DNA from 4 places in the Enterobacter sp. SA197 genome. Region 2 is predicted to be linked to each of the others. Evidence: predicted binding sites of a transcription regulator. Region 2 holds the regulator's gene; each other region holds the start of a gene.
The links. The regulator LexA, encoded in region 2, represses DNA repair genes until DNA is damaged. The targets are predictions, from matches to a motif close to TNCTGTATGTACATACAGNA.
Positions count from the first base shown of each region.

Region 1: the regulator LexA is predicted to act here: its motif matches at 3,851-3,870, upstream of dinG (ATP-dependent DNA helicase DinG).
Region 3: the regulator LexA is predicted to act here: its motif matches at 4,274-4,293, upstream of uvrB (excinuclease ABC subunit UvrB).
Region 4: the regulator LexA is predicted to act here: its motif matches at 4,816-4,835, upstream of dinB (DNA polymerase IV).

Region 1 is NZ_CP096393.1:1,671,377-1,679,600, forward strand. Features, by position in the region: gene cdd (cytidine deaminase) at 1-752, opposite strand, end outside; gene M1D91_RS07655 (CidB/LrgB family autolysis modulator) at 882-1,577, opposite strand; gene M1D91_RS07660 (CidA/LrgA family protein) at 1,577-1,972, opposite strand; gene M1D91_RS07665 (LysR family transcriptional regulator) at 2,078-3,007, opposite strand; gene M1D91_RS07670 (GNAT family N-acetyltransferase) at 3,102-3,647, shown strand; gene dinG (ATP-dependent DNA helicase DinG) at 3,885-6,026, shown strand; gene ybiB (DNA-binding protein YbiB) at 6,052-7,014, shown strand; gene ybiJ (DUF1471 family protein YbiJ) at 7,135-7,395, opposite strand; gene M1D91_RS07690 (DksA/TraR family C4-type zinc finger protein) at 7,681-7,947, opposite strand; gene M1D91_RS07695 (flavin reductase family protein) at 8,063-8,224, opposite strand, start outside.
Region 2 is NZ_CP096393.1:344,165-352,388, forward strand. Features, by position in the region: gene M1D91_RS01595 (maltoporin) at 1-187, shown strand, start outside; gene malM (maltose operon protein MalM) at 295-1,266, shown strand; gene ubiC (chorismate lyase) at 1,447-1,944, shown strand; gene ubiA (4-hydroxybenzoate octaprenyltransferase) at 1,957-2,826, shown strand; gene plsB (glycerol-3-phosphate 1-O-acyltransferase PlsB) at 2,905-5,325, opposite strand; gene M1D91_RS01620 (diacylglycerol kinase) at 5,454-5,822, shown strand; gene lexA (transcriptional repressor LexA) at 5,931-6,545, shown strand; gene M1D91_RS01630 (CsbD family protein) at 6,811-7,020, shown strand; gene zur (zinc uptake transcriptional repressor Zur) at 7,117-7,632, opposite strand; gene traF (conjugal transfer protein TraF) at 7,905-8,224, shown strand, end outside.
Region 3 is NZ_CP096393.1:1,619,861-1,628,084, reverse strand. Features, by position in the region: gene eptA (phosphoethanolamine transferase EptA) at 1-235, shown strand, start outside; gene pmrA (two-component system response regulator PmrA) at 232-894, shown strand; gene pmrB (two-component system sensor histidine kinase PmrB) at 936-2,003, shown strand; gene uvrB (excinuclease ABC subunit UvrB) at 2,176-4,197, opposite strand; gene M1D91_RS07440 (ABC transporter ATP-binding protein) at 4,948-5,670, shown strand; gene bioD (dethiobiotin synthase) at 5,612-6,334, opposite strand; gene bioC (malonyl-ACP O-methyltransferase BioC) at 6,327-7,079, opposite strand; gene bioF (8-amino-7-oxononanoate synthase) at 7,063-8,220, opposite strand; gene bioB (biotin synthase BioB) at 8,217-8,224, opposite strand, start outside.
Region 4 is NZ_CP096393.1:956,178-964,401, forward strand. Features, by position in the region: gene fadE (acyl-CoA dehydrogenase FadE) at 1-2,145, opposite strand, end outside; gene lpcA (D-sedoheptulose 7-phosphate isomerase) at 2,392-2,973, shown strand; gene M1D91_RS04365 (class II glutamine amidotransferase) at 3,074-3,841, shown strand; gene dpaA (peptidoglycan meso-diaminopimelic acid protein amidase) at 3,812-4,549, opposite strand; gene dinB (DNA polymerase IV) at 4,853-5,908, shown strand; gene M1D91_RS04380 (GNAT family N-acetyltransferase) at 5,911-6,372, shown strand; gene pepD (cytosol nonspecific dipeptidase) at 6,451-7,908, opposite strand; gene gpt (xanthine phosphoribosyltransferase) at 8,167-8,224, shown strand, end outside.

The DNA of each region.
Region 1 (8,224 bases), 1.3 Mb from region 2:
CCGCTGAGGCTCAGCAGATTGAGCGCCCCTTGCAGAGGGGGAAGGGTGGGGTTAAACGCCGCATTTTCGGCATAACTGCCACTGAAGATCTGCCCGTCACGGCAGAGAATGGCGACACCAGAATAGGAGTGGGTATAAGGGCTATGGCTTTTATTCGCCGCGACAATGGCCGCCTGAACGAGGGCATCGCCACGCAGGGAAAACCCATGATCCTGCTCATCGAGCAGCAGCGTTTTGATCTCCAGATCTCTCGGGCCAAAGGCATCGGGAAGGTAATCACCCAGCGTATGCGGTGCGCGACCAGGCAGGTTAATACGCAGCGTCAAACCACTGTTCAGCTCATTCATAAACTGGCGACAGTGACCGCACGGGGTGTAATTCACCGTGATGCAAACCAGCGCTTTCTCACCGCGCGACCACGCATGGCTGATGGCGCTCTGTTCAGCATGCACGGTCTGTTGCATGGTGGCACCGAGGAACTCCATGTTGGCACCAAAATACCAGGCACCGCTGACGCCCCTGGCAATGGCACCGACGTTGAAATGGGAGAGTTCAGTACGCGCGCAGGCGGCGGCAAGGGGGAGCAGAGCGAAGGCCAGCGCGTCTTCGTCCATCCCGGTGGCGTCAAGCAGGTCAGATACCTGCTGCGCGCTTAACATCGCAGGAAAGTGCGCGTCATCGAGAAGCGGTGCCAGCGCGGTCCTGAGTGTGTCCGCGAGGGCCGGAAACGCAGTGTGGAAACGTGAATGCATGGCGTTGCCTCATAACAGTGTAATGGGATCGTAGTTTACGGGCCGTTTGCGCCTTTATATGTGATCAGCATCGCACTGTATATGCAACTTATGAAATTCAAATGAAAAATGCGCGATCCATCGCAAATTTTAGCCCGCCATCGCCAGAATAAGCGGGAATAAAAAGGGGGCAATAAGCGAGGTGATAATGCCGCAGATCACCAGGGCCAGCGAGCTGAACGCCCCTTCCTGATAATCAAGCTCAGTAGACCGGGCAGTACCGAGCGCATGCGAGGCGGTCCCCATCGCGAGCCCTCGGGCAGATTTCGTCTGTATTTTCATCAAATTCAACAGGGTATGACCAAAAACCGCCCCCAGAACACCCACAAAAATCACGCATACCGCACTGATGGCAGGAATGCCGCCTATGCTTCCTCCTACGGCCATCGCAATGGGCGTCGTCACGGATTTTGGAAGAACCGAAGCTGCAATTTCAGGTGTCGCCCCCATCATCAGGGCGATAACTGAACCGGTGACCATGGCGACCACGCTACCAATAAAGCAAATAGTGATTATCGATTTCCAGCGCGCCCGGATCTGGTGAAGCTGTTCATAGAGCGGGAAGGCGAGCGCCACGACCGCAGGCTGCAGCAGGTCATTGAGGATTTTGCTCCCCTGAAAATAGTGATCGTAAGGGATCCCCGTCAGCAGCAGGAAAGGAATAATCACCACCATGGCTATCAGCAACGGATTAAGCAGCGCCATCTTAAAACGTGCGGCGAGTTTGCGCGCAGCGAAGAACACGGCCAGGGTCAAAGGCAGGGACCACCAGATATACGTCATCATTATTTACTCTCTTTTTTACCAACGACGTTACGTTCGCCATGTACCAGATGGGTGCTCCAGCTCACAACCAAAAAGACAATGAGCGTACTCACGGCACAGGAGACCACAATGGGCCCGAACTGAGCGCGTAGCATGTCGTAATACTGCATGACCCCCACACCGATAGGCACAAAGAGAAGCGCCATATAGCGGATCAGGACGTAGCAGCCAGGGGCGACCCATTTCGCCGGCAGGATTTGCAGTGCCAGCAGGACAAATAAAATCAGCATGCCAATAATGCTGCCGGGAATAGTAATAGGTAGCAGCGAAGAGAGGTAAATTCCCGCATACAGACAGGCGTAAATAAGAGCAAAAGCGCGCAGATAGTGCCAGATATTAGTCAGTGATTTACTCATGGTGAAAACCCTTGATGAACCGCATTCATCATACAATTAAAGGCTAAAATGTGCTACCGATCACATCATGAATTATGAGCATACCAAATATTCCTTTAGGGAACGTCAGGCCTTACCACAGGATAACGCCTGCTTTTCGTCTGTCAGCTTGCGTATTGCCTCAGTAATATGGTGAACGACTTCCTGTATGCCACGGTGGACTACACGATCCTGGCGCATAACCCAGCCTAATGTACGGTGCAGCGGGGGCTCCAGAGGAAAAATTTCAAGGCCCTCTCTTTCCAGCGGCTGCGCAACAGCCATGCGTGGCACGATACTCACCCCCAGTCCTGCACGCACCATGCGTTTAATCGCTTCGACGCTGCCAAGCTCCATCACCGATTTCGCCTCTACGCCAGCGCTTAAAAACCAGTTATCAATTTGCTGGCGAACGCCGCTACCGGATTCAAACACAATGAGCGGCATCGCGGCGCAACGGGCCGGGGAAAAAGGGGCATCCACGCCTTCGAGTCCCGTCGCGCCAATCACCACAAACTCTTCCTTCATCGCCGGGGTTATCTCTATGTTTTTGCCTGCCGCGGGCAGAGTGACGAGGCCGATATCAATCCTGTTTTCTTCAATGGCGCGAACAATGTCCTGGGTATTCCCGGTGCGTACGTCGACGGTAAGCTTTGGCCAGAGCTGACGCAGCGCCAGCAATACCGGAGGCAGTAAATGAATACACAGGGTTGCGCCTGTTCCCAGAACAACGCTGCCGCTGATGTGCTGCTGGTGTCTGGCGACAGCCTGCACTGCCGTGTTGACCGCTCTGTCAATCTCAGCGCAATGTTCGAGTAACGTCAATCCGGCAGGCGTAGGGCGGATACCGCGCCCGGTTCGCTCAATTAAGCGCGCCTGCAAGGTGGCCTCTAACTGGCGTATCTGCAAACTGACCGCAGGCTGGGAGAGGCCCAGCACCGTGGCCGCAGCGGTAAAACTTCCCCGACTTATCACCAGCTTATAGGTGGCCAGCTGATCGAGACTGAGGGTGGTCATGCAAGGTTTTCCTTATACAGGTCATAAGTGAAGACCTGTGCCTGAAGAGAGAGGGAACGGTTATCCTGCCTGCATCAGAAACAGGAGTTGAAGAATGCACATTACTGAAGCCGAAGAACATCATATTCCCGCCATCCACGCAATATATGCCTGGCACGTGGCCCACGGCACCGCCTCGTTTGAAACCGAAATCCCCACGCCTGACGATATGCTGGTGCGCCTGAACAACTTGCGTGACGCCGGACTGCCCTGGTTTGTATTGATCCATGAGGGCAGTGTTAAAGGGTACTGCTACCTGTCACGCTACCGGACTCGTGCGGCGTACCGCTACACGCTTGAAGATTCGATTTACATTGATAATGCTTTTTGTCGCCAGGGGGCGGGCAAAAAGCTGCTCGCCAGGGCTATAGCCTGGGCCGAAGCACACGGGTACAGACAGTTGATCTGCGTGGTCGGTAACAGTGAAAACGAAGCTTCACTGGCTTTACACCAGCGTGCTGGTTTTACGCTAACGGGCACGCTAAAAAATGTTGGGTTCAAACATAATCGTTGGCTGGATATTGTTATTCTGCAACGTATGTTGGGGGAAGGGGCGCTAAGCGTGCCCAAGGACGCGCATCCTGCTTTAACCTGCGCATGACATCCACTTTTGCGTGGGTGGTCGTGGACCGTTGTTGTGACAAGCCTTATGGCATTACGCCAGCGCTGAACGTTAAGAGTAACGTTCTCTTACCTTCAGCGCGCCCGAAATAAGGGAAGGGGCATCACTCCGGTGCCGCTTTTTACGAGCCCGTTTCCATAAGCGGAAAAAGCATTACCCCTGAAACGTGAAAAATGCCACAATGGTGGCTGTTTATACAGTGTTTCAGGTTTGACGATGGCCCTTACCACTGCGTTAAGAGCGCAAATTGCCGCCTGGTATAAGGCGTTGCAACAACAGATCCCCGATTTTATTCCCCGAGCCCCGCAACGACAGATGATTGCCGATGTGGCGAAAACCCTCGCCGGGGACGAAGGACGGCATCTGGCAATCGAAGCGCCAACGGGGGTCGGCAAAACCCTCTCCTATCTGATTCCGGGGATCGCCATTGCTCGTGAAGAGCAGAAAACGCTGGTGGTCAGCACCGCTAACGTCGCTCTGCAGGATCAAATTTTCAGTAAGGATCTGCCGCTGCTGCGCAAGATTATCCCGGACCTGCGCTTTACCGCGGCCTTTGGGCGCGGGCGCTATGTCTGCCCGCGTAATCTGGCAGCGCTCTCCAGTACCGATCCCACACAGCAGGATCTGCTGGCCTTCCTTGAGGATGAGCTCACGCCAAATAATCAGGAGGAGCAGAAGCTTTGCGCCACGCTGAAAGCCTCTCTGGACAGCTACAAATGGGATGGCCTGCGCGATCATACCGATAAGCCGATAAGCGACGATCTCTGGCGGCGTCTCAGCACGGACAAAGCCAGCTGTCTGAATCGTAACTGCCATTACTACCGTGAATGCCCGTTTTTTGTCGCACGTCGTGAGATTCAGGAGGCAGAAGTGGTGGTGGCGAATCATGCGCTGGTGATGGCCGCACTGGAAAGTGAAGCGGTATTGCCCGAGCCGAAAAATTTGCTGCTGGTACTGGATGAAGGCCACCACCTGCCTGATGTGGCCCGTGATGCGCTGGAAATGAGCGCTGAAATCACCGCACCCTGGTTTCGTCTGCAACTTGACCTGTTCAGTAAACTGGTAGCGACCTGCCTTGAGCAGTTCCGGCCCAAAACTACGCCGCCGCTGGCGAACCCGGAACGCTTTAATGCCCATAACGAAGAACTGTACGAGCTTATTGCCTCGCTGAATAACATTCTCTGTCTTTATCTTCCCGCAGGTCAGGAAGCGGAACACCGCTTTACGATGGGGGAACTTCCCGAAGAGGTGATGGTGATTTGTCAGCGGCTGGCAAAGCTTACCGAGATGCTGCGCGGGCTGGCAGAGCTATTTTTGAACGATCTGAGTGAGAAAACCGGCACCCATGACATCGTGCGTCTTCATCGGGTACTGTTGCAGATGAACCGGGCGCTGGGCATGTTTGAATCCCAGAGCAAACTCTGGCGGCTGGCCTCAATGGCGCAGGCCTCTGGCGCACCGGTCTCCAAGTGGGTTACCCGCGAAGTACGGGACGGGCAAATTCACCTGTTCTTCCACTGCGTTGGCATTCGCGTCAGCGATCAGCTGGAAAAACTGCTCTGGCGCAGCGTACCGCACATTGTGGTCACCTCTGCCACCTTACGCTCGCTTAATAGCTTTTCACGCCTGCAGGAGATGAGTGGCCTCAAACCCAAAGCGGGCGACCGTTTTGTGGCGCTGGACTCTCCCTTCAACCATGTTGAGCAGGGGAAAATCGTTATCCCGCAGATGCGTCATGCGCCGCTTATTGACAATGAAGCGGCGCACCTGGCCGAAATGGCAGCCTATTTTCGCGAACAGGTTGAGAGTAAAGCCCACCGCGGAATGCTGGTGCTGTTTGCCAGTCAGCGGGCGATGCAGCTCTTTTTAACCTTTGTTACAGACTTGCGTTTGTTACTGCTGGTGCAGGGCGATCAGCCCCGCTACCGGCTGGTTGAACTTCACCGTAAACGCATCGATGAAGGGGAACGTAGCGTGCTGGTCGGTTTACAGTCCTTTGCGGAGGGGCTGGATCTTAAGGGCGACTATCTGACGCAGGTGCACATCCATAAAATCGCCTTCCCACCCATCGACAGCCCGGTCGTGCTCACCGAAGGCGAGTGGTTAAAAAGCCTTAATCGCTATCCCTTTGAGGTACAAAGTTTACCAAGCGCCTCGTTTACCCTCATTCAGCAGGTGGGGCGTTTGATTCGTAGCCACAGCTGCCACGGTGAAGTGGTGATTTACGACAATCGCTTGCTGAGCAAAAGTTACGGCAAGCGCCTGCTTGACGCGCTCCCGGTTTTTCCTATTTCCCAACCCACTGTTCCTGACGTTATAGTGAAGAGACCGAAGCAAAGCCGCCGTAAGCGCCGCTGAAAATGTGAGTCAGTGAGGAGTGTCGATGGATTACCGCAAGATCATCAAAGAGATTGGTCGGGGAAAAAACCATGCCCGCGATCTGGATTTTGACACCGCCCGTGGGCTGTATTCCCGGATGTTAAGTGGTGATGTCCCGGATCTTGAACTGGGTGGTATCCTGCTGGCCCTGCGAATAAAAGGGGAAGGCGAAGCAGAAATGCTGGGGTTTTACGAGGCCATGCAGCAGCAGACCCTACGCCTGACGCCACCGGTCGCGAAACCGATGCCGATTGTCATACCCAGCTATAACGGTGCGCGTAAGCAGGCAAACCTGACGCCGCTGCTGGCGATCCTGCTCAATAAACTGGGTTTCCCGGTTGTGGTTCACGGCGTAAGCATCGATCCGACCCGGGTAGTCAGCGAAACCATTTTCGCTATGCTCGGGATTGAAGCTACACATCATGCCGGGCAGGCACAGGCAAAACTGGAAGGTCAAAAGCCTGTGTTTATACCCGTGAGCGCGCTGTGCCCACCGCTGGAAAAACAGCTCTCTCTGCGCTGGGTGATGGGTGTCCGTAACAGCGCCCATACGCTCGCGAAACTGGCGACGCCCTTTGAGAAGGACGCTGCACTTCGCCTCTCCAGTGTTTCTCACCCGGAGTATATTCCACGCGTCGGTAAGTTTTTTGCCGACATTGGCGGCCGTGGTTTGCTGATGCATGGAACGGAAGGCGAAGTGTACGCCAACCCACAGCGTTGTCCGCAAATCACGCTCATCGACGCGCAGGGCACGCGTGTGCTCTTTGAACGTCAGGATGCCCCGACGCAAGCGGTTTTACCCTCAGCAAAAGACCCCGAAACCACAGCGCGCTGGATTGAGCACTGCCTGTGCGGGCGTGAACCGATACCGGAATCCTTAAAGATTCAGATGGCGTGCTGTCTGGTGGCGACGGGTGAGTGCAGTTCACTGGAAGCCGCGCACTCGCGCATTGCAAGCCACTTCTGATCGACAGGCAAAAAAAAGCCCGTCTCATCACTGGACGGGCTAAAAAGGGTAATAACAACAGGGTCAATGAGGGGTGGAGCATCCGTCAGAGGGTTAGTCTACGGGGTACATCAATTTAGGTTACTTGTAGATAACTGCAGTGCCGCTCAGTTTGTTGCTGGTGTTGGCAGAGGTGATGCTATAACCCGTTGCGCCAGCAGCAGCAGCTTTTTCAGCCAGTTGTGCTTCCAGACCATCCAGAGTGGTAGCGCCTTCGGCGGAAACGACACCGATTTTATTCATGTTCTGGGCCTGCGCCGGGTTAATCGCCTCTGCGGCGAAAGCACCGAAGGACAGAGTAGAAAGGGCGATGGCAGCAACAGCATATTTGATGGTTTTCATAGTTAATCTCTCGCAGGTTATTCTGTTCAGGGGACGTTCTTCCGTCGATGTGATAAGTATCACGGTTTTTTACGAGAGAGAAAATCTAAGAGAATTGACGGCCTTGTTTAAAAAAATTGAATAACTTTTAACGTGTTGATTTATCTGTTAATAATTAAAAAGCAGCGCTTTTTTTGCCGCTTCGTCTGACGGGGTTAAAGGGTTAGGCACAGAATGCTACTTTTTATCGGCATAAATGTGCGCGCAAGCGAAACCGCTTGCGCTGCATAAATCGGTAAAACAGAGTCAACGAAGCTGGCTGTCTTTGGAACCTCTGCGATTATATCCTGCATGTGTCGAGTTTTGTAAATCTTTCTGCTGCTGACACTGAAGACAGAATCGTACCCCCGGAATCGCTTTACGCCGTGCATCAGGAATAGGTTCTCCGCACTCGGCGCACTCTTTAAGGCTTTCACCTTTAGGCAGGTCGTTACGCGCCCGCGCTACTGCATCTTCAATAGTGCTGTCGATCTGATCCTGTACTGCACCGTCATTTGCCCAACCGGAAGCCATCGTCTTCACCTCGGTGTTGATCATTCATAAGATCAATATTGCGTATTATTTCGCCATTTCAAGCCCCGGAGATAAAAAACCCGCAGCGAGTGCGGGTAAGCGCAACGCGAAAGAATTAGCGGTCGTCGGGGCGACGCATATCGAAACGCTGCGCATCCGTAATGGTGTAATAGGCTGTCGGGCCACCGGCCCGCAAAATGGGCTGCGCTTTTGCCGTCTGGTATATACCCTCTTCTAACAATGATTCATCAATATGGATGGCAACCGCTTCACCCAA
Region 2 (8,224 bases):
GTCACGCCCGGCAATTCGTGTCTTCGCGACCTATGCCAAATGGGATGAGAAATGGGGTTATGCCAACAATGATTCAGGTGCCGGTTACACCTCTGGCGTAGCTTACAACGACACCTCCGCAAGAACCTTCAGCCGTGGTGACAACGACGAGTGGACCTTCGGCGCGCAGATGGAAATCTGGTGGTAATGCTGAAGCGTTGATGTAACGAACAAGAGGGGCGCAAGCCCCTCAATTCTTCGGGACAGCGCGCTATTGCCGGGCGTTAGCTGACTCATGTAAAGAAGGTGATAACAATGAAAATGAAAAAAAGTCTCCTCGCCCTGTGCCTGTCCGCCGGCCTGTTTGCCGCCGTGCCTGGGGTGAGCGTCGCCGATGTTAACATCGTGCCACAAAATACAACCGCTGCGCCGTCTGTTCCGGCCTCTGCCCTCCAGCAACTGAGCTGGACGCCGGTTGATCAAAGCAAAGTACAAACCACCTCTCTTGCCACCGCAGGCCAGCGCCTGAACGTGGCGGGGATAAGCGGCCCGGTGGCGGCTTACAGCGTACCGGCCAACATCGGTGAGCTGACCCTGACCCTCACCAGTGAAGTGAGTAAGCAGACCAGCGTATTTGCGCCCAACGTCTTGATCCTCGATCAGAATCTGGCGCCTGCCGCCTTTTTCCCGAGCAGTTTCTTTACCTATCAGGCACCCGGCGTCATGAGTGCCGACAGGCTTGAAGGCGTGATGCGTCTGACGCCCGCCCTCGGCCAGCAAAAAATCTATGTGCTGGTCTTTACCACCGACAAAGATTTGCAGCAGACCACGCAACTGATGGACCCGGCCAAGTCCTATGCCAAAGGGGCAGGTAACGCGGTGCCGGATATCCCTGATCCTATTGCGCGCCATACCACCGAGGGTACGCTGAAACTGAAGGTGAAAACCAACAGTAGTTCGAGCGTACTGGTAGGCCCGTTGTTCGGCTCATCAGGACCCGGCCCGGTCACCGTGGGTAACACGGCGGCACCAGCCACGGCGTACAGTGCGCCGGTTGCGGCACCTGTCGCCGCTCCTGCTGGCGCGCCGACCTCTGCTGCTGCGCCATCTGCAGCGAAAAGCGAACCGATGCTGAATGACACCGAAAGCTATTTCAACAAAGCCATTAAAGAGGCTGTAGCGAAAGGTGATGTTGATAAGGCTCTGAAATTACTGAATGAAGCTGAACGTCTCGGGTCTACCTCTGCCCGGAGCACTTTTATCAGCAGTGTAAAAGGCAAGGGGTAATTCACCCCGCAATGCTGATGTTTGCAACAACTGGTGCGTCGCCTGACGCACCCTTTTTTCCCGGCGCAACGGGCGCTGTTGCACAGCTGTTGCGCTTATGAAAACTGAATGAAGTTTCCACGCACGAGGCCCTCTGTTCTGCGATACAATGCAATAACGTAATGTATTGGAGAGTAAGGCATGTCACACCCCGCGCTTACGCAATTGCGTGCGCTGCGCTACTTTGACGCACTTCCCGCACTCGATCCGCAACGACTCGACTGGCTGTTGCTGGAAGATTCGATGACCAAACGCTTTGAACAACTGAATAAAAAAGTGACCGTTACCCTGGTTCAGGAAGCGTTTGTGACCGCTGAGTCTCTGGAACAGGAACGCCATCTGCTCCCCGATGATAAGCGCTACTGGCTGCGTGAAATTCTGCTTTGCGCTGACGGTGAGCCCTGGCTTGCCGGACGCACGGTGGTACCGGAATCGACCCTGACCGGCCCGGAACTGGCCCTGCAGACGCTAGGCACTACCCCGCTCGGGCGCTATCTCTTTACATCGTCTACGCTAACACGAGATTTTATTGAAGTCGGCCAGGTCGAGTCGCTGTGGGGGCGTCGTTCCCGCCTGCGGCTGGGGGGAAAACCGCTGCTGCTGACTGAACTGTTTTTGCCTGCATCACCGCTGTATTAAGAGGATAGAAAAATGGAGTGGAGTCTCACGCAGAATAAGCTGCTGGCCTTTCACCGACTTATGCGCACGGATAAGCCGATTGGCTCATTTTTATTGCTCTGGCCGACATTATGGGCGCTGTGGGTGGCTACGCCGGGCGTGCCGCCGCTGTGGATCCTGCTGGTGTTTATTGCCGGTGTCTGGTTAATGCGTGCAGCGGGGTGTGTGGTCAATGATTATGCTGACCGCAAGTTTGACGGGCACGTTAAGCGCACTGCCGGTCGCCCGATGCCGAGTGGGGCGGTGACGGAAAACGAAGCGCGGACGTTGTTTGTTGTGCTGGTACTGCTGGCGTTTGCGCTGGTACTGAGTCTCAACATGATGACCATTCTGCTCTCCGTTGCGGCGCTGGCGCTGGCCTGGGTTTATCCTTTTATGAAGCGCTACACCCACCTGCCTCAGGTGGTGCTGGGGGCGGCATTTGGCTGGTCGATCCCAATGGCCTTTGCTGCGGTGAGTGAATCCGTGCCGCTGAGCTGCTGGATATTGTTCCTCGCCAATATTCTCTGGGCCGTAGCGTACGATACCGAGTATGCGATGGTGGACCGGGATGACGATCTGAAAATAGGCATCAAGTCGACGGCGATTCTGTTTGGTCGTCAGGACAAGCTGATCATTGGTATTTTACAGGTGGCGGTGCTGGCGTTGATGGTTGCCGTAGGCAAGCTTAACGGTCTGGGCTGGGATTTTTACTGGTCGGTGCTGGTTGCGGGCGCACTCTTTGTTTATCAACAAAAGCTTATCGCCGGGCGCGATCGGGATGCCTGCTTTAAGGCCTTTTTGAACAATAACTATGTGGGCATGGTGCTGTTTATAGGGCTGGCGGTGAGCTATTGGAGGTAAAAGCAAAAAGGCAACGTCAGTTGCCTTTTTTGTGTTTGCTCCTTCTCCCTGGGGAGAAGGAAGCAGACCGCATCCTGTTCACTCGCTCTGCGTCGCACTCTCAATCGTCAAACGCACATCCGAGGTAATCAACTCCGCCAGCAGTTGGTAAATCTCCAGCGTTTGCGCCGGTTCCGCATCACCGGTATCGCTGATGAAGCCCTCATCACGCAGGGTCAGCACCAGGGTACTGAACACCGCCTTGTCGAAGAATTCCGGCGCGTTGATGCCATGCAGCACGGAAAGACGTTGTGCCAGCGTGCGGCTCTCTTTCTCCAGCGTACTGCGGTTGAACGACGGATTCGCGCTCAGCAGCCAGAAGGTAATGGCGTAGCGTTGCAGCGTTTCGCGCGCACCCGCCGCCAGCAGTTGCAGGGTACGGGAGTGTGAAGGGTTAATATTCAGCTGCCCCTCTTTGATGGTGACCAGCCCCTGGCGCAGCATCTCCTGTGCGAGGTTGTCCAGCACGCCCGCCAGCTCCGCTTTTTCCCAGCGCAGGAACAGTTCTGCTTTGAGCATCGGGTAGAGCAGCTCAACATGGCGCAGCATCTCATCCTGAGAAATATGACGGTGTTGGGTGAGGATGGCTGCCATTAACGACGGCAGCATCAGCATATGCGCGATGTTGTTGCGGTAGTAAGTCATCAGCACCGCCTGCTCACGCGGCAGAATGATGATGTCGCCGATGGTGTCTTTTTCTACCTCAAACTTATTCATCTGCAGGGCATGGGCGATGAGCTCCGACGCGCTGGCCGTTGGCACCGTGGAATCTTCCGCGTAAGGCACATTGCGCATCAGGTTCAGGTAGCAATCCAGTTGCTCCGTCAGTTGTTCACGGGTCAGCGAACGCTGGCGGGAGGCGAGGAGGGCGGTGCAGCAGAGGTTCATGGCATTGGCAGCCCCTGCGTTGTTAATGCGCACCATCAGATCGGCGGCGATGGCGTTCACCGTCGGCGTCAGCCAGGCCGGACGCACCGCTTCGATAGGATCGATAGATTCCCGCCATTCCGGCACGCGCTGGTTAAGGTAGTTCATCAGCGGGATAGGCTCGCCGAAGTTCACATACCCCTGACCCAGGTTACGCAGCTTGCTTAAGCCGCGTAACATCTGCATAAAACCCTCTTTCTCTTTGGTCGCGCCACGCAGCTCTTTGGCGTAAGTTCCGACTTCCATGACGTGTTCATACCCAATGTAAATGGGCACTAAGGTGATGGGACGGGTGCCGCCGCGCAGCATCGCCTGGATGGTCATCGACAGGGTACCGGTTTTCGGGTCCAGCAGGCGACCGGTACGCGAACGTCCGCCTTCCACGAAGTATTCGACCGAATAACCACGCTGGAACAGCTCGCCCAGATATTCACGAAACACGGTAGAGTAAAGTTTGTTGCCTTTGAACGAGCGGCGAATGAAGAACGCGCCCAGACGGCGGAAAATCGGGCCGGCAGGCCAGAAGTTCAGGTTAATACCAGCCGCGATATGCGGCGGGACCAGCCCCTGGTGGTAAAGGACGTAGGAGAGCAATAAATAGTCCATGTGGCTGCGGTGGCAGGGCACATAAACAATTTCATGGCCATCATGGGCCAACTGGCGCACACGCTCAGCGTTGTGCACGTTAATGCCCTGATACAGACGGTTCCAGGTAAAGCTCAGGATGCGATCGGAGAGACGAATCATCTCATAAGAGAAGTTTGCCGCTATCTCTTCCATCAGGGCGATGGCGTTTTGCTGCGCCTTGTCATGAGAGATTTTTTTGCTGCGCGCTTCGTCTTCTACTGCACGCGCAATTGCCTTGGAGGCCAGCAGTTTGTTAAACAGATCCTGACGGGCAGGCAGGCGCGGGCCAACCGCAGCCAGACGCTGGCGAGCGAAATGCATACGCGCCACACGGGCCAGCTTCTGCGCGATGATTTTATCCGTACCGTGCTCGGTCGCCATGCGGCGTAACGAGACCGGGGGAGAGAAGCGTACAAAGCTGTCACGGCCAAGCCAGGAGACAGCAAAGAATTTCTGGATGCCATTGAGCATACGCAGGGGGGGATTCACTTCACCCTTCTCGCGGCCCGGTGAGCGGCCGAACATCATCGAAACCGGCACCATCTGCACATCCAGATCGGGATGGCTACGGTGCACATCGAGATAGTCATGGAACAGCTTGATAGACTCTTCTTTCGGCGTGTACCAGGTAAACACCCGTGGTCCACCGTGAATGAAGATGTATCGCGGGAGCTCCGCTCCGTCGATCACCAGCGGTTCTAACGGGTCCGGCAAATCATGTGCCAGACATTGTGCACGTAACGTGAGTAAGTCAGCCTTAGAGTTATAAGGCAAAACGTACATAATAGGGCGTGAGGTATCGAGCCCCAGCTCCTGCGCAGGTTCCGCAGGGATCGACTTACTTTTTACCAGTACGCTTAATGGTAAATTAAGTAATTTGTAGTAAATTCGTGGCCAGCCGGACATAAAGGATGTGAAGCCTCTGGTTAAAAATGCCATTGCGCCGCAAGAATATCAGAAAGCGCGCACAAATTCTTTGTACCTCTATAACCTTACATAGAGATCGTTGTTCATTACATAAAAAGGTTCTTTTAATGGCCAATAATACCACTGGCATTACCCGCATCATCAAAGCGGCGGGTTATTCATGGAAAGGCGTACGCGCAGCATGGATCAACGAAGCTGCTTTCCGCCAGGAGGCCGTTGCGGTCATTCTGGCAATTATTATCGCCTGTTTCCTTGATGTTGACGCCATCACCCGTGTATTGCTGATTGGCTCAGTGGTTCTGGTGATGATTGTTGAAATCCTCAACAGCGCTATTGAAGCCGTGGTTGACCGAATTGGCGCTGAATTTCATGAGCTGTCCGGGCGCGCGAAAGATATGGGGTCGGCAGCGGTGTTGATGGCCATTCTGGTTGCGATCTTTACCTGGGTTTCGCTGTTGTGGAGCCATTTTCGATAAAGCTTCAGGATTTGCGCTAACTGCTGGTTTTTTGCGTAATTTTGGTTTCAAAATCGCCTTTAGCTGTATATACTCACAGCATAACTGTATATACACCCAGGGGGCGGAATGAAAGCTTTAACGGCCAGGCAGCAAGAGGTGTTCGATCTTATCCGCGATCGAATCAACCAAACCGGTATGCCGCCGACGCGTGCAGAGATCGCGCAACAATTGGGGTTCCGTTCCCCAAACGCAGCGGAAGAGCATCTGAAAGCGCTGGCGCGTAAGGGTGTACTTGAGATTGTCTCTGGTGCCTCTCGTGGCATTCGTTTGCTGCTTGAAGTGGAAGATGATGCAGGTCTGCCCTTAGTCGGGCGCGTCGCGGCGGGCGAGCCTCTTCTGGCCCAGCAGCATATTGAAGGCCATTACCAGGTTGACCCCTCTCTGTTCAAACCTAATGCTGATTTCCTGCTGCGCGTTAGCGGGATGTCGATGAAAGACATTGGCATTATGGACGGCGACCTTCTGGCCGTGCATAAAACGCAGGATGTCCGTAATGGTCAGGTAGTGGTCGCCCGTATTGATGACGAAGTGACGGTTAAACGGCTGAAAAAGCAAGGTAATACTGTTCAGCTCCTGCCGGAAAATAGCGAGTTTTCGCCTATCGTGGTTAATCTGCGCGAGCAGAATTTTACCATTGAAGGGCTGGCGGTTGGCGTGATCCGCAATGGCGAATGGCTGTAACTTACTTTTATGAGCCGTGATAACGCATACAGTTATCGCGGTTTATTTGCTTTTATTACAATAACTTAAATCCCCCTCGTTCTCTGCCGCATTCTTTTTTCTCCTCAATGTCTATTCTTCAAAACAGCGTATGGATGGTTAAAAATTCCGAATAAATCCACCGCATCGTTATCCCTGACTACAATTATTATCACGTTCAGCACATTAAGAACGTAATAAATGGATGAATACTCGCTATTCAAAACCGAACGATGAGGAAATGATTATGAATAAAGACGAAGTCGGCGGTAACTGGAAACAGTTCAAAGGTAAAGCGAAAGAACAGTGGGGCAAACTGACTGACGATGACATGACCGTCATCGAAGGTAAACGCGATCAGCTGGTAGGTAAAATCCAGGAACGTTATGGCTACCAGAAAGATCAAGCGGAAAAAGAGGTTGGTGACTGGGAAACCCGTCACGATTACCGCTGGTAGTCTTAAAGCCCTCTGAACAGGCATTTTAAGAGACTACCCTGCCCGACGGTACATGGACGTACCACTCTTCTTTCTCCACCCGCCCAGAGCCCGTGCTTAACGTGGCTTTTTCTTGATTAAAATTGAGTGATCGTGGTGGCAGTCGCCCTGATGGCGGCAGGCTTCCACTTCAGCGCAACGGGCACACAGGCCATGCGCTTCAATAACATTATGGCGCAGGGCAAAGCCTAATTTTGCGGCGAGCATGTGCATGATATCTTCCACACCTTCCGCTTCTTCCTCTTTGACCACCCCGCAACGATCGCAGATGAACATCGCCGAAGTATGGGTCGGCTGGTCAAAAAGATGGCACAACACATAGCTGTTGGTAGATTCTACTTTGTGCACAAAGCCTTGTTCCAGCAGGAAATCCAGCGCACGATAAACGGTGGGCGGTTTCGCCTGCGGCTCGCTCTCGCGAAGCAGATCCAGCAGATCATAAGCGCTGATAGCACCCTCTTGCAGACTCATCAGCCGCAGAACCTCAAGGCGCTGTGGCGTCAGACGCACATTGCGCTGCACGCACAGTTTTTCAGCCTGCGTTAGCATCTCTTGCGAAGTGGTCTTATCCATTGTCGTCCTCTCGTTTCCCGGCGGCATAATCCCTCACTTTATCATGTTCTGCGTTAAACGCCGAGATCGGCCTGCTTTAGCGCCTTTCACAATCGCATTACGTCTTCTATAAATAATGTGGGACATTTCTTATAACTATACTTTCTGCCAGTTATTGCCTGTCTGGCAGAATAAGACATATTTTTGGTGTTATTCGCAGCAATAGAGCATTCCCGTTCATGTAAAAAGGAGCGGGGCATAAAAAAACTCATCTGACTACGAGACGCATAATTGTGAAAAACAAACTCAAACTTTCAGTGGTCGCTATCGCTGTCTCCTTTACAGTGGCAAATCAAGCGGGAGCAGCGAATACCTGGGCGGAAGCGCGTAATGATGCGATGGGGGGGACGGGGGTTGCTTCAGCCAGTTATGGCAGTGCGGCATTAATTAACCCGGCGCTCCTGGCGAAAGCCAAACCTGAAGATGATATATCCATTATTCTGCCAAGTTTTACTGCGCAAATTAATGATAAAGATGATTTGAGAAATGAAATTGAGGACATCAGTGACAAGATCGATTACTACGGTGATGTCGTTGATGGTCTTTCACTTGG
Region 3 (8,224 bases), 1.3 Mb from region 2:
GCCCTACTCCATTGCCCCGGCGAGCCAAAAACATGTGCCTTTTTTAATCTGGCTATCTGACGATTATCAGCACCGCTACGGTGTGAGCAGTACCTGCCTGCAAAAAGAAGCGCAGCAGAAAAAGGTGTCGCAGGATAATCTGTTTTCAACCATGCTGGGATTAACCGGCGTTGAAACCAAAGAATACCGGGCACAGGATGATATTTTGACCGCCTGCCGTGGAGAGCAAAAATGAAAATTCTGGTGGTAGAAGATGATGCCCTGCTGCTACAGGGACTGCTGCTGGCCATGCAAAGCGAAGGTTACGCCTGTGATGGGGTATCTACAGCCCATGAGGCAGGACTCAGTCTGACCACCGGACATTACAGCCTGATGGTGCTCGATTTAGGCCTGCCGGACGAAGATGGCCTGCACTTTTTACAGCGTATCCGCCGGGAGAAGTTTACTCTGCCGGTCCTGATCCTGACCGCCCGCGATACGCTGGGTGATCGCATCACCGGTCTGGATACCGGTGCCGACGATTACCTTGTCAAACCCTTCGCACTGGAAGAACTCAACGCGCGCATTCGGGCGTTACTGCGCCGTCATAACAACCAGGCTGACAACGAAATCATCAACGGTGATTTAACCCTGAACGTTACGCGGCGTCAGGCATGGCGGGCTGGCCAGCAGATTGAACTGACGCCAAAAGAGTATGCCCTGCTCTCCCGGCTGATGCTGAAAGCAGGCAGCCCGGTGCACCGCGAAATTCTTTATAATGACATTTATAACTGGGATAACGAACCGGCAACCAATACGCTTGAAGTTCATATCCATAACCTACGCGACAAAATTGGCAAAGCTCGTATCCGCACCGTTCGCGGTTATGGCTACATGCTGGTTAACGCAGAGTGACAGGATAGTACAGGGTGAAATTCACGGTAAAAGGCTGGTCCATGCGCCGCCGTCTGGTACTGACCATCGGCATCATTCTGCTGTTCTGCCAGCTTGTCAGCGTGTTCTGGCTCTGGCACGAGAGCAAAGAGCAGATTCAGCTGCTGGTAGAAAGCGCGGTACATAACCAAAACAACCACCGGCACATCCGGCATGAGGTGCATGAAGCCGTAGCCAGTTTACTGGTGCCGAGCCTGCTGATTATTGGCCTTGCGCTGTTGTTGTGTTTACAGGCCGTCAAAATGATCCTGCGCCCGCTCGCGGAATTGCAGCGGGAGCTCGACGCCCGCACGCCGGATAACCTCCAACCCATTGTACTGAATAATGCGGTGCCGGAAGTGGAAGTCGTGCAGTCGGCTATTAATCAGCTGGTAGAACGTTTAACGCTGACGCTGGATCGTGAAAGACTTTTTACTGCCGACGTCGCTCACGAGCTTCGCACTCCGCTGGCAGGCTTACGTTTGCATCTGGAGTTAATGTCCAGAACGCACAATCTTAACGTTGCGCCGCTTATCCAGCGCCTCGACCAGATGACCGAAAACATCGCGCAGTTACTGCAGCTCGCCCGTGTGGGGCAGTCTTTCTCAGCGGGAAGTTATCAGCAGGTAATGTTAATGACCGACGTGGTGCTGCCCGTATGGGGGCAACTGGATGCGATGCTGGCCGAGCGGGGGCAGACGCTGTTACTGCCGCAAAGCAATCAGGATGTGGCGGTCGCCGGCGATGTCACCTTGTTGCGAGTGCTGGTGAGAAACCTGGTGGAAAACGCCCATCGTTACAGCCCCACCGGCTCGACTATTCGTATTTGCATCGATAGCAGCGACGAGCCTGTTCTGGCGGTTGAAGATGATGGCCCGGGCATCGACGAATCTCGTAGCGGAGAGTTAAGCAAAGCGTTTGTGCGTATGGACAGCCGGTACGATGGCGCGGGACTGGGGTTGAGTATCGTGACGCGCATTGCCCGTCTGCACGATGCTCAGTTTTTCCTGCAGAACAAAACAACCACGCCCGGCGTGCGGGCATGGGTCAAATTCAAACCGGTATCACGCCAGACGGGGTTCAGTAACTGAGCACCCAGCTGTGGCTGAAGGCAATCACAATCGCCAATGAGAGCGCAATGGCGAGAAACTGATAGACGTTTTCTTTTTGCATAGGGACCCTCCGGGGTAGTGGCAGGGAGAGTACCGGAACAACATTAAGCGAACATTAAGGCCCGTTCACCACGTTGTGACGGGCCTCCCGTTATGACACTGCGATAAACAGCTCTCTTAGCTGATGGAGCTTGTCGCGGCATTTTGCCGCCTCCTCAAATTCCAGATTCTGCGCATGCTGCATCATCATCCCTTCGAGCTCCTGTATTTTCTGCTGCAAGGCTTTCGGCGACAGCGCCATCTCTGCTGCCTCCGCCTGCGCAGGCGTGCGTGACTTGCCACGCCCTTTGGCCCGGGTTTTCGCCAGGTTCTCCCCGAGGCTCAGAATATCCACCACTTTCTTATTCAGGCCCTGCGGGGTAATACCGTGTTCTTCATTGTACTTTTGCTGTTTCTCACGACGACGCTCCGTTTCGCCAATGGCTTTTGCCATAGAGGGGGTGATTTTGTCGCCATACAGAATCGCTTTACCGTTGATGTTTCGCGCGGCACGACCGATGGTCTGAATCAGTGAGCGCTCTGAACGCAGAAAGCCCTCTTTATCGGCATCCAGAATCGCCACCAGCGACACTTCAGGCATATCCAGACCTTCACGCAGCAGGTTGATGCCGACGAGCACATCGAACTCCCCAAGGCGCAGGTCACGAATAATTTCCATACGCTCGACGGTGTCGATATCAGAATGGAGATAACGCACCTTCTCCCCATGCTCTTCAAGGTATTCGGTCAGATCTTCCGCCATCCGTTTGGTCAGGGTCGTCACCAGCACGCGCTCGTTGATGGTGGAGCGCTTACGGATTTCAGAAAGAAGATCGTCTACCTGGGTTGCAACCGGGCGTACCTCAATAACCGGATCGAGCAGTCCTGTTGGACGCACCACCTGATCGATGACCTCATCACCCGATTTTTCCAGCTCATATTTGCCGGGAGTGGCTGACACATAAATCGTCTGGGGGGCGAGAGCTTCAAACTCCTCAAAACGCAATGGGCGGTTATCCAGCGCTGAAGGTAAGCGGAAACCGTATTCGACCAGCGTCTCTTTACGCGCCCTGTCGCCTTTAAACATGCCGCCAATTTGTGGAATGGTTACGTGGGATTCATCAATCACCAGCAAACCATCAGCCGGAAGATAGTCAAACAGCGTTGGCGGTGCCTCACCCGGCCCACGCCCGGAGAGATAACGCGAGTAGTTTTCGATGCCAGAACAGTAGCCAAGTTCGTTCATCATCTCCAGATCGAACTGGGTTCGCTGCGTAATACGCTGTTCTTCCAACAGCTTGTTATTATCCATCAACGTCTTACGCCGTACTGCCAGTTCGCCTTTGATCTCTTCCATAGCCTGAACAATGCGTTCGCGCGGGGTGACATAGTGCGTCTTCGGGTAAACGGTAAACCGCGGGATCACGGACTCCACATGCCCGGTCAGCGGGTCAAACAGGGATAACCGTTCAACCTCCTCATCAAACAACTCCACCCGCAGGGCGATGTCGTCAGACTCCGCAGGGAAAATATCAATGACTTCGCCGCGTACCCGAAAGGTGCCGCGCTGGAAAGCCTGATCGTTACGGGTATATTGCAGCTCTGCCAGGCGACGCAGAATGGCGCGCTGATCGATGATCATCCCGTTAGTGAGATGCAGCATCATCTTGAGATACAAATCCGGGTCACCCAGACCATAAATCGCTGAGACAGAGGCCACCACAACCACATCGCGCCGCTCCAGCAATGCTTTGGTCGCAGACAGACGCATCTGCTCTATGTGCTCGTTTACCGAGGCATCCTTTTCAATAAAGGTATCCGAACTTGGCACATAGGCTTCCGGCTGGTAGTAATCGTAATAGGAGACGAAGTACTCCACCGCGTTTTCCGGGAAGAACTCTTTCATTTCGCCATAGAGCTGGGCAGCCAGCGTTTTGTTGGGCGCCAGCACCATCGTCGGGCGTTGCAGGTCAGCAATCACATTGGCGACGGTAAAGGTTTTACCCGACCCCGTCACGCCCAGCAGCGTCTGATGGGCCAGCCCATCTTCCAGGCCCTCTTTCAGGCGACGGATAGCCTCAGGCTGATCGCCGGAAGGGCGAAAAGCGGAATGCAATTTTAACGGTTTACTCATGGACAGCTACCTGATGAAGGAATGAGCGGGCAGGTTAGTAATTTTACTCACCGTGGCGGGAAATGCCAGTCATTAATACTGGATGAAAAAACAGTAGCAATATGCCAAATCTGGACTAGCGCAGGGAACAGCTTGTGTTGTTCACCGTAAAACGGTGGCCGGATGGCATAAAACGCCTGACGAAACAGGTTATCCCCAGAACATTTCCTTTTTTAACATTTGTCAAGTAAGGTGATGAAAGTTTTGTGGCAGCGGGTGACACTTTTTTTACAACCATTGCTTTTATATAACCCGTTGAAATTTATCATTTTATATAAAAAGCCGCGTTTCGCATCAATTCAGGCGCAAGCCGCGTGTTTACTCGCTTGTCGCACTTTTTCTAACTCTAATACACAAGGTTATCCACAGGAATAGTGGATAACTCATTCCAGGCCACATCCACAGCCAGCCCACAAAATGTTAACAACTCCTTTTCAGCCGTCAGTAAAAATTTTTTATCACTTATTTTTGCATGACGACTGTTGACGAAACGGCAAAATATCCTGCGAACGTTCTCACATTTCTCTCATTTGCTGCACCAATAACCATCATCTGCAGCACTGGCAACGTGCAGCCAATAACGCCCTATTTTCCTGAACCGGTGCAGTGCGGGGCAATTCATCAGCGGACTCTGAAAACAGCCACGCTTTGGCGCGTTGGCAAGCGTTTTGCACCTATTACTCCACCTTAACGCAACAACAGGAGCAGGTTATGTTGCATTTACGTTCGGTAAATCAGTATTACGGTGATCAGCATACGTTGTGGAACCTCGACCTTGATCTGGTGACCGGTAGCTGTACCTCCGTGATTGGCCTGCCAGGTATGGGCAAAACAACGTTATTTAACTGTATAACGGGTTTCCTGCCCGTAGAGAGTGGCAGCATGGTCTGGCAGGATGCCAGCGGCCCTCCGAAAGATCTGCTGGCACTGCAGGCGGCGCACCGTAGCGCTATGGGGATAGGTTATGTGCCTCAGGACAGGCGCATTTTTTCGCAGCTCACAGTGGAAGAGAACCTGCACATCGCCCTGCTGGCGGGCGCGACGCCCCGTCAGGCTGTGAGCAGTGAGGTCTACGACCTCTTTCCCGAGCTGTACGCCTTTCGTCAGGAAAAAGTGGCGGTATTATCGGAGGAGAATCAGTATCAACTGGCGATGGCGCGGGCGATGGTGAACCGCCCGCGCTTGCTCATTCTTGATGAACCTACACGGGGCATGGGGCAGGCGTTTATTCATAAGCTCGGTAATTTTATCGTGCGTCTGAATCAGGATGTCGGTATGACCGTCCTGCTGGCTGAGCAGCACCTTGGTTTTATCCGCCGCGTGGCGGACCGGTTCTGCCTGCTACACAGGGGGCGCAATGTTGCCCAGGGGGATGTCAGTCAACTGAATGAAGAGGTCCTGTCCCACTGGATGACGCCGGAGTCAGTACGCTGAGATCGAGATAATGACCGTTATTTGCCTCATCCGGCGCGTGAGAAAGCCAGGGGATCTCCCCGATCAGAGGCGCTTTAATCACGCGCCGCAGCGTTGCGATATACTCCGGGTGACGACGCCCCGGCGGCTGGACATCATTGGCAATCCACCCTGCCAGCGTTAAGCCCGCCTGTTCAATCGCCAGTGCGGTCAGCATCGCGTGGTTAATACACCCAAGCTTTACCCCCACCACAAGAATGACCGGCAACTGCTCGGCCACTACCCAGTCTGCAAAAGTGTAAGCATCGCTCAGTGGCGTAAACCAGCCCCCTGCCCCCTCGACCAGCACCCACTCTGCCTGCTGTTCCAGATGGCGCAGCCCGGCTGAAAGAGCTGCGGGTATTATTGGTTTGCCCGTCGCCGCGCTGGCAATATGTGGTGAGGTTGGCTCGGCGAACGTCCAGGGGTTTACCTCCTCATATGAGAGCGACAGTGTGCTGTTGCGCAAGAGTGCGAGTGCATCGCCGTTACGCAGTCCCGCGGGGGTCAGCTCACTGCCCGAGGCAACGGGTTTGTACCCTGCGGTGCGCCATCCCTGCTTTTTCGCCGCCTGTAGCAAGGCACAACTGGCGACCGTTTTCCCGACCTCAGTGTCTGTTCCGGTGACAAAATAACGTTCAGTCACGGCTGATAACTCCCCAAAATAGTTGATAACTGAGCGGGTAGCCGCCGCCCTGCTGTGGCCAGGCCTGCCGCAGCTGCTGTAACCCTCCCCGCGTTAATCCTGAACGACGTCCGGCATGAAGATGGGTTGCCCCAATGCCTTTGAGCGAACGCATCGCCTGCGTCACCTCATCAAAATGCAGGGTGAGAGTTTCCACACCGGCCTGATAACGCCGCCCTGCAAGCGCGGCATGGATCTGCTCAATAGCCATAAAGCGATTAGCATGAGGCAGACCATCTACCGCCCGCCACGCCTGGTTCAGCTCCGGTAGCGAGCCGTGCGCGAGGGTGGTAAAGGCCACATACCCGCCCGGACGAACCACCCGGCAGAGCTCGTTTACCGCCTGACGCAGCGAATTGCACCACTGCACAGCCAGGTTGCTCCAGGCAAGGCAAAACTGCCCGTCAGGGAAGGGCATGGCTTCAATATCACCCTGTACGTAATGGTGTGCCGTTTGCTGCTGACGGGCTTCATCCAGCATGGGCACGCTGAGATCGAACGCGGTGACCTGCGCCCCCAGACGTCGCCAGTAGTGCCCTGTCGAACCGGGGCCGCATCCGGCATCCAGTACATTGCGAACCGGAATGTTGCCCAGACGGGAGAGCAGCAGTTCAGTGCTCTGGCGCTGCACGTCGTCGTGTTGCCGGTAGTGTTGCGCCGCCCGCCCGAAGGCACGGGCCACGGCCTGCTTATTGACTGGCGTCATTCAGCACCTCCAGCAACTGCGTGATATCTGCGGCTTCATGGGCCGCAGTAAGTGTAAGGCGCAGACGGGCGGTCCCCGCGGGCACCGTCGGCGGTCGGATGGCCGTGACCCAACATCCGCGATCGCGCAGGGCGCCGGCCAGCATGAGCGCGCGGCTGTTTTCACCCACCCTTAACGGCTGAATGGCACTCTGCGATCCGCTTATCGTTAACCCCAGCGACGATGCGCCAGCGCGAAACTGGGCAACCCGTTCAGCAAGCTTTTCGCGTCGCGCATCGCCTTCTGCACTGCGGATGACGTTGAGCGACGCCAGAAGCGCCACCGCCTGAGCAGGCGGCATTGAGGTGCTGTAAATCAGGTGGCGGGCGAACTGCAATAAATAATCGGCTACCGGTTCACGGCAGAGCACGGCCGCTCCGCTCACGCCCATGCCCTTACCAAAGGTGACGACCAGGATATCGGGCATGACCTGTCGGGCATGACAGCTGCCGCGTCCGGCCTCACCCCACACGCCAATGCCGTGCGCATCATCAACCATCAGCCAGCCCCCGGCGCTGCGCGTCAGGGCGTAAAGATCGGCGAGTGGGGCCGCATCGCCGTCCATGCTGAAAATACCCTCAGTCACCACCAGTTGCTCTCCGGCAACAGGCTTTTGCAGCAGCGTGGCAAGGTGGGCGGTGTCGTTATGGTGAAACCGGCGTAACCGGGCGGGACTGCGATCGGCAGCCTCCAGTAACGATGCGTGACTGAGCCGGTCGGCCAGGATCCGATCATCTTTAGCCATCAGAGCCGTAATCACGGCCTGATTGGCGGCAAAACCGGAGATAAACAGCAGTGCCCGCGGGTAGCCGAGCCACTCCGCCAGCGCCTCTTCGAGCTCGCGATGAGCAGCGGTATAGCCACTGACGTGACCCGATCCGCCACTGCCCACGCCGTAGCGTTCAGCGCCCTGTTGCCAGGCGCGAATCAGCGCCGGGTGCTGGCTGAGTCCCAGATAATCATTACTGGAGAAATTGAGGTAGCGGTGTGCCTCCTGAATCAGCCAGCGCCCTGCGCCCTGCCCGACGCAGTGGCGCGTTCGAAACGCGTCATTCACGCGACGGGCTCGGTTAGCCTCGTCGATACGTTGCTGCCAGCTCACAGGG
Region 4 (8,224 bases), 610 kb from region 2:
TGCCAGATACTGACCGCGACCAATACGCGAGCGGGTCGCGCACGGCGTTTGCAGAATTTTCGCTACCTGATGGTCCAGATTATCGGACGGCGCAAGGTAGTGACGCCCGGTAGGGAAAATCATCGCCCGTAGCAGGCCCGCGACAATGCGGTTCGGGAAGTTCGCCAGCAGATCATCTATCGCTTGTTCAGCTTTATAGAGCGCATCCTGCACGCCCCAGTGCACCAGCGGCAGATCCATCTCGTTGCGTCCTTCGTCATCATAGCGTTTCAGAACGGCTGAGGCGAGGAAGGTCTGGCTCAGAATGTCACCCAGACGGGCCGAAATGCGTTCACGACGCTTCAGGCTACCGCCCAGCACCGCCATCGACACGTCAGACAACAACGCCAGGTTGGCACTCAGGCGGTTCAGATGCTGATAGTAACGTTTGGTGGCGTCATGGGTTGGCGTGGCGCTGGAGAGCCCGCGAGTCAGGCCCAGCCAGAAGCTGCGCACGGTGTTGCTACCGACATGACCAATGTGTTTAAACAGCAGCCTATCAAAGGCATTCACATCGTTGGTTTGTGCGGCAGCCATCTCTTCAAGCACATAGGGATGGCAACGAATCGCCCCCTGACCGAAGATCATCATGCTGCGGGTCAGGATGTTCGCCCCTTCGACGGTAATGGCGATAGGCGATCCCTGGTAGGCACGCGCAAGGAAGTTACCTTCACCAAGCATGATGCCTTTCCCGCCTGCGATATCCATCGCATCAATGATGGATTGCTGTCCCCGGTGGGTACAGTGATACTTCACGATAGCGGAGAGCACCGCCGGTTTTTCACCGAGCATAATGCCGTAGGTGATAAGCGACGCGGCGGCATCCATGACATAAGCATTCCCCCCGATGCGCGCCAGCGGCTCTTCAATCCCTTCCATCTTGCCGATAGCCACTTTGAACTGACGGCGGATATGGGCATAAGCACCAATCCCCAGTGCCACAGATTTCAGGCCGCCTGTTGAGTTAGACGGCAGCGTAATGCCGCGGCCAACCGAGAGACATTCAACCAGCATACGCCAGCCCTGACCGGCCATTTTCGGGCCGCCAATAATGTAATCAATCGGCACGAAGATATCCTGCCCGCGCGTCGGGCCGTTCTGGAAGGGCACGTTAAGCGGGAAGTGACGACGACCGATCTCCACGCCAGGCGTGCTGGTAGGGATGAGAGCACAGGTAATGCCGAGCTCTTGCTCACCGCCCAACAGTTTGTCCGGGTCGGAAAGTTTAAAGGCCAGTCCCAGCACCGTCGCGATAGGTGCCAGCGTAATGTAACGCTTGTTCCAGGTCAGGCGCATACCCAGCACCTGCTCACCCTGCCAGTCGCCCATACAGACGACGCCGGTATCCGGGATTGCACCGGCATCAGAACCGGCCTCCGGGCTGGTCAGCGCGAAGCAGGGGATCTCCTGCCCACGGGCCAGACGCGGCAGATAATGATCTTTTTGCTCCTGCGTGCCGTAGTGTTGCAGCAGTTCGCCCGGCCCTAAAGAGTTCGGCACCCCTACGGTAATAGCCAGAATGCCGGAGACGCCGGAGAGTTTTTGCAGTACGCGAGACTGGGCATAGGCCGAGAATTCCAGCCCGCCGTACTCTTTTTTGATGATCATCGCGAAGAAGCGATGCTCTTTCAGGAAGGCCCACAGTTCCGGTGGCAAATCCGCCATCTCATGGGTTATCTGGAAGTCATTTGCCATACGGCAGGCTTCTTCTACCGGATCATCAATAAAGGCCTGCTCTTCCGCCGTGAGGCGCGGTTGGGGGTAGTTATGCAGCTTTTTCCAGTCCGGGTTACCACGGAACAGGTCACCTTCCCACCAGGTAGTGCCCGCATCAATGGCTTCTTTTTCGGTGCGGGACATCGGCGGCATGACTTTACGGAAGCCACGGAACACCGGGGAGGAAATCAGTGATTTGCGCATTGAAGTGACGTTGAACGGCACAAGGATAATGGCCAGCGGCACCAGTACCCAGATTGACCACAGGCCGGACGCACCGAGAAGGGCAGTCCATGCCAGCAGGATTGCGCTGCTGAGCAGCAAATTAACCCGGTGGTAAAACAGCACCCCGAGCAGAACGATTGTTGCGAGAAGACTCAAAATCATCATAGAGAAAAGCTCCCTGGCTTGTAGGAGGTCTGACCACTTGTGATGATATGGTTTTAGTGGATGTTATTTCTTTTAGCAATGCGTTTACAAAATAATTACAACCTGGTTCACATTGTTGAGGTGAATAGTGGCACGAATAACGAAAACACCGGGTGATAAGTATGGCTTTAGCTTCTCGCTACTGATCCTATCCGGTAAACTGCGCTCGAGAATTTACATTCATACTGCTTACTGAAGGATCTCCTCATGTACCAGGATTTGATTCGTAACGAATTAAACGAAGCCGCCGAGACGCTGGCTAACTTCCTCAAAGATGACGCCAATATTCATGCTATCCAGCGTGCGGCGGTGCTGCTGGCAGACAGCTTTAAAGCCGGCGGCAAAGTGCTCTCCTGTGGTAACGGTGGTTCACACTGCGATGCCATGCACTTCGCCGAAGAGTTAACCGGTCGTTACCGCGAGAACCGTCCTGGCTATCCGGGTATCGCCATTTCTGACGTCAGCCATCTCTCCTGCGTAAGTAACGACTTTGGCTACGATCACGTCTTCTCGCGTTATGTTGAAGCGGTCGGTCGTCAGGGCGATGTGCTGCTTGGGATCTCCACCTCCGGTAATTCGGCCAACGTTATTAAAGCGATTGACGCGGCGCGCGCGCAGGGCATGAAAGTCATCACCCTGACCGGGAAAGACGGTGGGAAAATGGCGGGCAGCGCGGATGTCGAGATCCGTGTGCCGCATTTTGGTTATGCTGACCGCATCCAGGAAATTCACATTAAAGTGATTCATATCCTGATCCTGCTTATCGAAAAAGAGATGGAAAAAGCCTGAGAAGGCCAGGTTATCTGCCCGTTTGCAACGGTCGTTCGCGTTCAGACGGGCCGCAACAATAACGCCTTCTCGCTTTTGAGATGTTTTGTGGAGGTGATGTATGTGCGAATTGCTCGGGATGAGCGCCAATGTGCCGACCGATATCTGCTTTAGTTTCACCGGTCTGGTCCAGCGTGGTGGCGGCACCGGTCCGCATAAAGACGGCTGGGGAATCACCTTTTATGAAGGCAAGGGCTGTCGCACCTTTAAGGACCCACAACCCAGCTTTAACTCCCCCATTGCGCGCCTTGTGCAGGAATACCCGATAAAATCCTGCTCGGTGATAGCCCATATTCGTCAGGCGAACCGCGGCGAAGTGGCGCTGGAAAATACCCATCCCTTTACCCGTGAGCTGTGGGGCCGCAACTGGACTTATGCCCATAACGGGCAATTGACGGGCTATAAGAGTCTGCAGACCGGCAATTTCCGCCCGATTGGCGAGACCGACAGTGAAAAGGCGTTCTGCTGGCTGCTGGATAAGCTGACGACCCGTTACCCACGCACGCCTGGCAATATGGAAGCGGTGTTTAAATACATTGCGACGCTGGCGACAGAGCTGCGTGAGAAGGGGGTGTTCAATATGCTGTTGTCGGATGGGCGCTACGTCATGGCGTTCTGCTCAACCAACCTGTTCTGGATCACCCGACGCGCCCCCTTTGGCGTGGCGACGCTGCTGGACCAGGATATTGAAATTGATTTTCAGCGGGAAACCACACCGAACGATGTGGTCACCGTGATTGCCACGCAACCGCTGACAGGCAATGAAACCTGGCACAAGATCATGCCAGGTGAATGGGCGTTATTTTGCCTCGGGGAGCGTATAGTTTGACGCCAGCTGCGGGTGAACCACTTCGTGGCTCAGCGGCTTGCTGACCACATAGTTCCCGTCTACCACCGAAACTACCGGCGGCTTGCGCGTCTGTTCGAAGAAGTCATATCCCGGTTTGAGCTGCTGCCAGAATTTGGCAAAAGTCGAATATTTGTGGCGCTGCATATTCGCATCAGTCATACGGAACGGGTAAATGCTTAACTGGACCGTTGGCTGACCAAATACCAGTGCCGCAGTCACGAACTGGAAGATCTCGTCGATTTGTGAGTCCGTCATCGCGTAACAACCGATAGACACACATGCACCGTGGATCATCAGGTACTTACCTTCATAACCATGGGCACGGTCATAGGCGTTCGGAAAGCCAATGTTGATGGCTTTATAGAAACGGCTGTCCGGCTTGAGCTGGCTACGCTGAACGGAATAAAACCCTTCCGGACTTTTGAAATCACCCTGACGCTGCTTCGGACCCAGGCCGCCGGAATAATTGCAAATTTTATAGCTACTCAGAAGCTGGTACTGCTCGCCCATTTTGACGTAAAGATCAAGGGTACGCTCTTCTTTGAAGATCTGGATATAAACCGGCGACCCCATCAACTGCTGCTTGTATTCTTTGCTGATCGGCGTTGTTGAACTGTTGCTGGATAAACCGGCAAACGAGACGCACGGAATCAGAAGCATCGCAATAAATAATGCGATTTTGCGCATACTGCTTGTTTCCTTGATATAGCGGATACCACATTGCCAGGACGGCAAAAAGAGACCCGGAAATCAGATTTATCTGCTTCGGGCGCGCTCACATTAGCATCACGGTAGTTTTTCGCAAGCCGGAAAGTGGAGTTTTTACATTGCTTTTTTTTCCCCGCTGCCCCGCTGAATTATTGTCAGATAAAAACCCCTTCAATTACAACATGCCGGGGCATACAGAGGTGAACGCGGCAGTTTTTTCGGTAACTTCTCGTTTCTGATTAATATGCTGTATACTTATCCAGTGTTGGAAAGGGTGAGCTTATGCGTAAGATCATACATGTCGATATGGACTGCTTTTTTGCGGCGGTGGAGATGCGAGACAATCCTGCTCTGCGGGATATTCCGATCGCCATCGGCGGCAGTCGGGTTAAGCGCGGTGTGATCAGTACGGCCAACTACCCGGCACGGAAATTTGGTGTACGCAGCGCCATGCCAACCGCTATGGCACTAAAACTCTGCCCGCATCTCACCCTGTTACCCGGTCGCTTTGATGCCTACAAAGAGGCCTCAAACCAAATTCGTGACATCTTTTCGCGTTACACCTCCCTGATTGAACCTCTGTCCCTTGACGAAGCCTACCTTGATGTGACCGACAGCCCGCACTGCCACGGGTCCGCGACATTAATGGCTCAGGAGATCCGCGAAACCATTTTTCGCGAGACGCAGCTTACCGCTTCAGCGGGTATCGCCCCGATAAAGTTCCTGGCGAAGATTGCCTCTGATTTAAATAAACCGAACGGGCAATATGTCATTACCCCGGCCGACGTACCGGCATTTTTACGCACGCTGCCACTGAGTAAAATTCCCGGCGTGGGCAAGGTGTCAGCGGCAAAACTGGAAACGTTAGGGTTGCGTACCTGCGAAGATGTGCAAAACAGCGATCTGGCGATGCTGCTTAAACGGTTTGGGAAATTCGGTCGGGTATTGTGGGAGCGAAGCCAGGGCATTGATGACCGGCAGATCAGCAGCGAGCGGCTACGTAAGTCCGTCGGCGTTGAACGCACCTTACTGGACGATATTTACCAGTGGGAAGAGTGCGAAGCCATTATCGAGAATCTTTATGCTGAACTGGAGCGCCGTCTGTTAAAAGTGAAACCCGACCTGCTGATCGCCAGGCAGGGGGTGAAACTGAAATTTGCCGATTTTCAGCTCACCACACAGGAGCACATCTGGCCGCGTCTTAACAAAGAGGATTTGCTGGCGACGGCGCGTAAAGCCTGGGATGAACGCCGCAGTGGTCGCGGCGTGCGGCTGGTAGGCCTGCACGTGACCTTGCTTGATCCGCAAATGGAGCGACAGCTGGTACTGGGATTATAATCATGCTGGAAATAAGAACTTATCAAGAAAGGGATTTTGACGACCTGTGCGAAATATTTCTGCGGGCGGTCACTGAAACAGCCAGCCGCGATTATTCGCCGCGCCAGATTGCCGCCTGGGCGCAGATAGATGCGTCACGCTGGCAGGAAAAATTAACGCATTCTACGGTGCGTGTGGCGGTATCAGACCATCGCCCGGTGGGCTTTATTACCGCTATTGAACGTTATATTGACTTACTTTTTGTCTCGCCGGAATTTACTCATCAGGGGGTCGCCAGTGCGTTGTTGGATGCACTCATTGTTCTGCTTCCTGACGGAATGATCACCGTCGATGCCAGTATTACCGCGAAGCCTTTTTTTGAGCGTTATGGGTTTCAGGTTTTGCAGCAACAATCGGTTGAGACACGCGGAGTGCGGTTCGTGAATTATCATATGGCGCGACAAAAAAAGCCGGATGTCGCGTGAATAGACGACTTATCCGGCTCAGGTCTGAAGCAGAAATCGCAGGCCGGATAAGCAAACGCCCTCCGGCTTTTTAGCGCATTACTTCGCGGGAATGGCTTTCAGCAGCTCGGTCAGCAGCGTCCAGTACTGGCCAACGCTCTCAATATGAACCTGCTCATCCGGGGAGTGCGGACCGGTGATGGTTGGCCCAATAGAGACCATGTCCATGTTCGGATAGGGTTTTTTAAACAAACCACACTCCAGACCGGCGTGGATAATCTGGATGTTCGGCGTCTTGTTAAACAGACGCTGATAGGTCTCACGCACCAGATGCATGACCGGGGAGTTTGCGTCCGGCTGCCAGCCAGGATAGCCGCCTTTCGGTGCGGTTTTCGCCCCCGCCAGATGCCCCAGGGACTCCAGCATGCTCACCACGTAATCTTTGCCGCTGTCGATAAGGGAGCGGATGAGGCAGATGATTTCGACGCTCTCATTCTGCATGGTGACCACGCCGACGTTCAGGGAGGTTTCCACCACGCCTTTCGCCACGTCTGAATTACGGATAACACCGTTTGGCGTGGCGTTCAGTAGCTGAATGAATGCGTCACGGGAGGCCGGGGTCAACGCCTGTTTATCCGTGGTGACGGTATCAAGCAGAACCACCAGATTCTTCTCTTTGATTTCCAGTTCGTTTTTCAGGATGCCCTGATAGGTTGCCGCCAGCGTTTGCAGCTGTTCGGCTTTATCCGCCGGAACGGCGACGGTGGCGAAGGCCTCACGGGGGATGGCGTTACGCAGGGTGCCGCCGTTGAAGTCCACCAGTTGCAGATTCAGTTCTGCAGCATGACCGACCAGGAAACGGGCCAGCAGCTTATTCGCATTGCCTAGACCTAAGTGGATATCCCCACCGGAGTGGCCGCCTTTGAGCCCTTTTAGCGTCAGTTTGAACGTCCGGGAGCCAGCAGCAATCGCTTCGCGAGAGAGCGGCAGGGTGGTAATGAAATCAATACCACCGGCGCAACCCATATAGATTTCGCCTTCTTCTTCGGAGTCGGTGTTGATAAGAATGTCGGCCTGCAGCCAGTTTGCCTGCAGCCCGAACGCACCGTCCATTCCGGCTTCTTCGGTCATTGTCAGCAGCACTTCCAGCGGGCCGTGCTCGACGCTGTCGTCCGCCAGGACCGCCAGTGCGGAGGCCATACCGATGCCGTTATCCGCGCCCAGCGTGGTGCCGCGGGCTTTTACCCACTCGCCATCAATGTATGGCTGAATCGGATCTTTGGTGAAGTCGTGTTCGGTGTCGTTGTTTTTCTGCGGCACCATATCGAGGTGGGCCTGCAGTACCACTGGTTTACGGTTTTCCATCCCTGCGGTGGCCGGTTTGCGCAGCAAAATATTGCCGACCTGATCGCGCTCTGCATGCAAGCCTTTTTCTTTCGCCCAGCTCATCACATGCTCAGCAAGCTGCTCTTCATGGTAAGAGGGGTGGGGGATGGAACAGATTTTGGCAAAAATATCCCACAACGGCTGTGGCGACAGTTGAGACAATTCAGACACGATGAGTCTCCTTCGATAGGCCTGCGAAACAGACGTTGCAGGCCATTGGGTTAAATAAACGGACATCACAAGACAGGCTTGCGAGATGGTCCTGAGAATACCACTTAATTCCCCTCCTGTTAGTACGCGTCGCGTAAAAAGCCCTATTGATGCCGGGTAGCACTGGTTTTTAGCGCGTCAGATCTCTATAATCTCGCGCAACCTATTTCCCCGTAGAACACTTTTTAAGCCGTAGATACACAGGCTGGGACACTTCACATGAGCGAAAAATACGTCGTCACCTGGGACATGTTGCAGATTCATGCACGTAAACTGG